Regions from separate parts of the Streptomyces sp. NPDC001410 genome, predicted to be linked through region 1. Evidence: riboswitches for the same ligand, from Rfam matches in the RefSeq annotation. Region 1 holds a riboswitch; the other holds the start of a gene.
What was found. A riboswitch is a leader RNA that binds a small molecule or an ion and turns the genes downstream of it on or off. The one in region 1 is predicted to bind guanidine.
Positions count from the first base shown of each region.

Region 2: another riboswitch for guanidine. It lies ahead of ACFY3C_RS04225 (multidrug efflux SMR transporter); the one in region 1 lies ahead of ACFY3C_RS08190 (MBL fold metallo-hydrolase).

Region 1 is NZ_JBIAWE010000003.1:333,781-336,982, reverse strand. Features, by position in the region: gene ACFY3C_RS08195 (PP2C family protein-serine/threonine phosphatase) at 259-1,422, shown strand; guanidine-III (ykkC-III) riboswitch at 1,534-1,601, shown strand; gene ACFY3C_RS08190 (MBL fold metallo-hydrolase) at 1,614-2,492, shown strand; gene ACFY3C_RS08185 (XdhC family protein) at 2,517-3,202, opposite strand, start outside.
Region 2 is NZ_JBIAWE010000002.1:159,755-162,956, forward strand. Features, by position in the region: gene ACFY3C_RS04220 (transglycosylase domain-containing protein) at 1-1,476, shown strand, start outside; gene ACFY3C_RS04225 (multidrug efflux SMR transporter) at 1,483-1,803, opposite strand; guanidine-III (ykkC-III) riboswitch at 1,840-1,910, opposite strand; gene ACFY3C_RS04230 (GroES family chaperonin) at 1,987-2,289, opposite strand; gene ACFY3C_RS04235 (DUF3618 domain-containing protein) at 2,406-2,735, opposite strand; gene bcp (thioredoxin-dependent thiol peroxidase) at 2,828-3,202, shown strand, end outside.

The sequences.
Region 1 (3,202 bases):
CCCATGACCCCGGCCTCGCGAACATGCCGCCAAGTGGAGCAATCACCGGTGTGCCGGGACCCCGCACAGGAGGCTGGACCTCTTGCAGGGGTCGTGCGATCAGGAGTCCGGTGTGCGAAGGCCGCGTAAGCCGAACCGTCAGACAAGTCGTCCACCGGCACGGCACGCTTCCCGGGCTGAGTCGGCGGCTCCGGCGACGGGCGCGTGCGGGAGCACCGGGTGAGGCTCGGGCGTACCCGTCGGGAGCCGGAGGCCGGCATGGCCGTACGGACCCAGCTGCCCGCGCCTCCGGCGTGGATGCGCTGGCTTCCGGCGCTGTTCGTCGCGGCCCTTCTGCTGATCGAACCCTTCACGCCGGTGGACTGGCCGGTGAGCTTCGCGCTGATCACCGTGCCGCTGCTGGCCGCCTTCACCCAGGGTCCGCTCGGGGTCGCCGCCGTCACGGTCTTCGCGGTCCTCTTCGAAGGGGTCCTGGCCGGTACCCCTTGCTGTGCGGGCCGGTCCGTCGGCTACCTGTGGGAGCGCCACTACGTGGCCTCCTACATCTGCACCATCCTGGTGGGCGCAATCGGCACGGTCCTGGCCGCCCACCGGACCCGCCGTGAACGCACGCTCGCCGACGTGCGCTTCGTGGCCGAGATCGCGCAGCGTGTCCTGCTGCGGCCGGTGCCGCACCGGATCGGCAACCTTCTGCTGGAAAGCCTCTACCTCTCCGCCGCCGCGGAGGCGCGCATCGGCGGCGACCTCTACGAGGCCGTCCCCACCTCGTACGGGGTCCGGCTGCTCATCGGCGACGTCCGCGGCAAGGGTCTGCTCGCGGTCGAGACCGCCGCCACCCTGTTGGGCGCGTTCCGCGAGGCGGCGCACGACGAACCCGATCTGCCCTCCCTGGCCGACCGCGTGGAGGTCAGCATGGGCCGCAGGGCGATGCTGCTCGGCGGAGGCGAGGTGGGCGAGCGGTTCGTCACCGCCGTCTTCGCCGAGATCCCGACCGAAGGTCATCTCGTCCGGATCGTCAACTGCGGTCATCCGCCCCCGCTCCTCATCCGTTCCGACGAGGTGCGCGAGCTGGACCGGGGGCGGTCGGCTCCGCCGTTGAACCTCGGCGTGCTGGTCGGAGCGCCGTACAACGTCGACGTCTACGACTTCCGGCCCGGCGACCAGCTCCTGCTGTACACGGACGGCATCACGGAGACCCGCGACCCCCACGGCACCTTCTACCCCCTCCTCGAGCGGCTGCGCTCCTGGGGACCCCTTCCGCCGCGGGAGCTGCTGGAACAGCTCCACGGCGACCTGATGGCCTACAGCCACAACCGCCTCCAGGACGACATCGCGGCACTCACCGCCTGCCTGCTCGCCGACCAGCCGGCCGAGCCGGCTCCTCTGTCGGACGCGGCGGGCGGAAGTGTCGGGGCGCCGTGATGCCGCCGCCCAGGGTCCCTACGGCGGCCGCCGTCCAAGGCCCCTGCGGCGTGCACGGCAGGACGTGCGACGACGGCCATGGGCCCCGTCGGACGCCGTGGTAGCGTCCCGTCGGAGGCTCTGACGTGCCTGCCCCGGACGAGATGTGCGCCGTACCCGGCCCGCCAAGACGACGCACGCTCGGAGGCATCGTGGACACTGGCACGCACCTGATCGACTTCAGCAGCGCCCCTCCCCAGGCCCGTCCACTGGACGTGCGGTGGATCCATGGCTCGCCGTCGGCCAAGCACAACACCGACCCGGACATCCAGGTCCATGCCTATGACGAGCACACGTTCATCCTGCGGCAGAACATGGCGGTGCACTATGAGGCGCCGTTCCTGTTCCTGCTGTGCGGCAACGAACGGGCGGTGCTGATCGACACCGGCGCCACCGGGTCCGCCGAGCTCTTCCCCCTGCGCCGGGTGGTCGACGGGCTCCTCGCGGACTGGCTCACCCGGCACCCCCGCGACGGTTACCAGCTGCTGGTGCTGCACACCCACGGGCACGGCGACCATGTCGCCGGCGACGACCAGTTCACCGATCGCCCCGACACGACGGTGGTGGGGGCCGACCGCGCCGGCGCCTGGCGGTACTTCGGGTTCGACGCGGACCCGGACGCCCTGGCCCGCGTCGACCTGGGCGGCCGGGTGCTGGAGTGTCTGGCCACCCCGGGGCATCACCAGGCGGCCGTCACGTACTACGACCCGGCCACCGGCCTTCTGCTCACCGGCGACAGCGTGTATCCCGGGCGGCTCTACATCGAGGACGTCCCCGCCTTCGCCCGCAGCATCGACCGTCTGATCGAGTTCGCCGACCGCCGGCCCGTCACCCATGTGCTCGGCTGCCACATCGAGATGACCACCGAGCCCGGCGTGGACTACCCGGTCCGCACCACCTACCAGCCCGACGAGCCCCCGCTCCAGCTGACCCCGGCTCACCTCCGCAGGATTCGTGACGCGCTCACCGAACTCGGCGCCGACCTCACCTGGCGCGCCTACGCGGACTTCGTGCTGTGCCCCCGGGCCTGAGCCCGGTGGGGCCGGCATCGACCCTCAGGCGGCCGTAGCCTCGTCGCGTCCCTTCTGGCGGTGGTGGATCGGCGTCTTCGTGCCGGTCAGAGGAACGCCCGTCCCGCCGCGTCCGGCGGCAACGATCTCCGCCACGATCGACAGGGCGGTCTCCTCCGGCGTACGGGCGCCGAGGTCGAGGCCGATCGGGGAGCGCAGTCGAGCCAGCTCCCGCTCGCTCACGCCCTCTTCCCGCAGACGCCGATTTCGTTCCTCGTGGGTGCGGCGCGAGCCCATCGCACCGACGAACGCCACCGGCATCGCGAGGGCCGCCTTCAACAGGGGTACGTCGAACTTCGCGTCGTGGGTGAGCACGCACAGGACCGTACGGGCGTCGGTCGCGGTGCGCCGCAGATAGCGGTGCGGCCAGTCGACGACGACCTCGTCGGCGTCGGGGAAACGGGCCCGCGTGGCGAAGACGGGGCGGGCGTCGCAGACGGTCACGTGGTAGCCGAGGAACTTGCCGGCCCGCGCCAGCGCCGAGGCGAAGTCGACCGCGCCGAAGACGATCATCCGCGGGGGCGGCATGTTCGATTCGACCAGCAGGGTGAGGCCGCCGGGACAGTGCGAGCCGTCCGCGGCGACGTCCACCGTGCCGGTGCGCCCGGCCTCCAGCAGGGCCCGGGCCTCGGCCGCCGCCGTCAGGTCCAGCTGGGCGTGGCCGCCGAGAG
Region 2 (3,202 bases), on a different contig from region 1:
TACCTGACCACCAACAACATCATCGACCCCGACAAGCTGGCCCTCGGCGGCTACCGCATCACCACCACCATCCAGAAGGACAAGCAGGACGCCTTCGTCAAGGCCGTCGACGACCAGCTGATGTCCAAGCTGGACAAGAAGAACAACAAGGTCGACAACGCCGTCCGCGCCGGCGGCGCCTCCGTCGACCCCAAGACCGGCAAGGTCGTCGCCATGTACGGCGGCGTCGACTACGTGAAGCAGTACACCAACGGCGCCACCCGCGGTGACTTCCAGGTCGGTTCCACCTTCAAGCCGTTCGTGTTCACCTCGGCGGTCCAGAACGGCTCGACCACCCAGGCCGGCCAGACCATCACCCCGAACACCTACTACGACGGCACCAACAAGCGGACCGTCCAGGGCTGGAGCGGCGGCCCCTACGCCCCCGAGAACGAGGACTCCAAGTCCTACGGCAACATCACCGTCCGCAAGGCCACCGACCTGTCGGTGAACTCCGTGTACGCGCAGATGGCCGTCGACGTCGGCCCGTCCAAGGTCAAGCAGACCGCCGTGGCCCTCGGTGTCCCCGCCGACACCAAGGACCTCCAGCCCTACCCGTCCATCGCCCTCGGCACCGCCACCGCCAGCGTCCTGGACATGGCGGAGTCGTACGCGACCCTCGCCAACCACGGCAAGCACGGCACGTACACGATGATCGAGAAGATCACCAAGGCCGGCGCAGAGGAGATCAAGCTCCCCGACGAGCCCGTCAAGCAGGCCGTCAGCCGCGAGGCCGCCGACACCACCACCTCCATCCTGCAGAGCGTGGTCCAGTCCGGCACCGCCACCGCCGCCCAGGCCGCCGGCCGCCCCGCCGCCGGCAAGACCGGCACCGCCGAGGAGGACACCGCCGCCTGGTTCGCCGGCTACACCCCCGACCTCGCCACCGTCGTCTCCGTCATGGGCCAGGACCCGGTCACCGCGGCCCACAAGCCGCTGTACGGCGCGATGGGCCTGCCGCGCATCAACGGCGGCGGCGCGCCCACCCAGATCTGGGCCCAGTTCACCAAGGACGCCCTCAAGGGCAAGCCGGTCACCGACTTCGACCTCCAGCTGCAGCAGGGCGCCGAGGTCCAGGCACCCGGCACGCAGGCCCCGACCGACGCCCCGACCGACGGCGCCACCACCGACGGCGGCCAGGACACCGGCGGCGCCACCACCACCGGCGGCCAGGACAACGGCGGCCCGACGGGCACCCCGACCGACGGCACCACCACCGGCGGCGCCACCACCGGCGGCACCACCACCGGGGGCACGACGGACGGCGGTACGACCACCACCACCGGCGGCACCACCGGGGGCGACACGGCCGGCGGCACCACGGCCGGCGGCACGACCACCGGCGGAGACACCACCGGCGGTGGCACGACCACCGGCGGCGGCACCCCCGGCGGAGGCACAGGCACCACCGGCGGCGACGCCGGAGGCCTACCTTAGGAAGGGTCAGTGACCGCTGGTCGCCTTAAGCCCCACCACGGCGACCAGCAGCAGACAGACGAAGAAGATCCGGGCGGCGGTGACCGGCTCACCCAGCACCACCATGCCGAGCACCGCCGCCCCGGCCGCCCCGATCCCCACCCACACGCCGTAGGCGGTACCGATCGGCAGCGACCTGGCGGCGTACGACAGCAGCACCATGCTGGCGACGATCCCGGCACCGGTGAGCACACTGGGCACGACCCGCGTGAACCCGTCGGTGTACTTCATCCCGATCGACCAGCCGACCTCGAGCAGACCGGCCACGACAAGCAGCACCCAGGCCACGACACACACCTCCGAGACGAACGGACGACTCTCTGCGGTGCGTCGTCTTTGCCTGCATCCCGGTACGGCGCGTCTCGTCGGGCTCCTTCGAACATAGCAAGGGAACGACAAAGGGGCTGGTGACAACCGTCACCAGCCCCTCCTCACCTTCTCAGCTTCTGATCAGAGACAAAGAGATAAAGATCAGAGATAAAGACCCGTGGAGTCCTCGCCGCCCTCGAACCGGTCGGCGGCCACCGCGTGCAGATCACGCTCCCGCATGAGCACGTACGCCACGCCCCGCACCTCGACCTCGGCCCGGTCCTCCGGATCGAACAGAACCCGGTCACCCGGCTCCACGGTCCGTACGTTCTGCCCCACCGCGACGACCTCGGCCCAGGCCAGCCGCCGCCCGACCGCCGCGGTCGCGGGAATCAGGATGCCGCCGCCCGACCTCCGCTCGCCCTCACCGGCGTCCTGCCGCACGAGAACCCGGTCGTGCAGCATCCGGATGGGCAGCTTGTCGTGCTGAGGGTTGCTGTTTCTGTTGGCGCTCACGCCTCGAACCTACCTGCCTAGGACGGGCTCGTACGACCTCGGGCCACTACTCGTCTCCGCCCTGGTCAGCGCTTACGCCGCCGCGACCCCACCGCGAGCAGGCCCACGACCCCGACGACGACCAGCGCGACCGGCACGACCCGCTCCAGCCGCGGCGCGCCCTCCTCGTCCACGAACTGCGCCCGCACCTCACTGACCACCCGGTTGACCTGGACGTAGGCCCGCCCGACCGTGTGATCGATATTGGCGACGACCTTGGCCTTGGCGTCCGCGACGATCGTCTGCGGATGCACCCGCACCCCGATCTCGTCGAGCGTCTCGGCCAGCACTTCGCGACGGCGCCTGATGTCCGCCTCGATCTGCGCCGGGGTTCTGGTGTCCGACGTGTCCGCCACCGTACGGCCTCCGAAGTCTCCTGATGCTGTCCCGGACAGTCTGTCAGCTCCAGCCTCCACCGCGCCGCAACGCCCCCCGTTACGCTGGACCGATGAGCGAGCGACTCCAGCCCGGGGATGTGGCCCCCGCCTTCACCCTGCCCGACGCCGACGGCAACGAGGTGTCCCTGTCGGACCACAAGGGCCGCAAGGTCATCGTCTACTTCTACCCCGCGGCCCTGACTCCCGGCTGCACCAAGCAGGCCTGCGACTTCACGGACAACCTCCAGGTCCTGGCCTCCGCCGGCTACGACGTCATCGGCGTCTCCCCGGACAAGCCGGAGAAGCTGGCGAAGTTCCGCGAGAAGGAGTCCCTGAAGGTCACGCTGGTGGCCGACCCCGACAAGAAGGTCCTGGAGGCATACGGCGCCTTCGGCGAGAAGAAGCTCTACGGCAAGACCGTCGTCGGAGTCATCCGCTCCACGGTG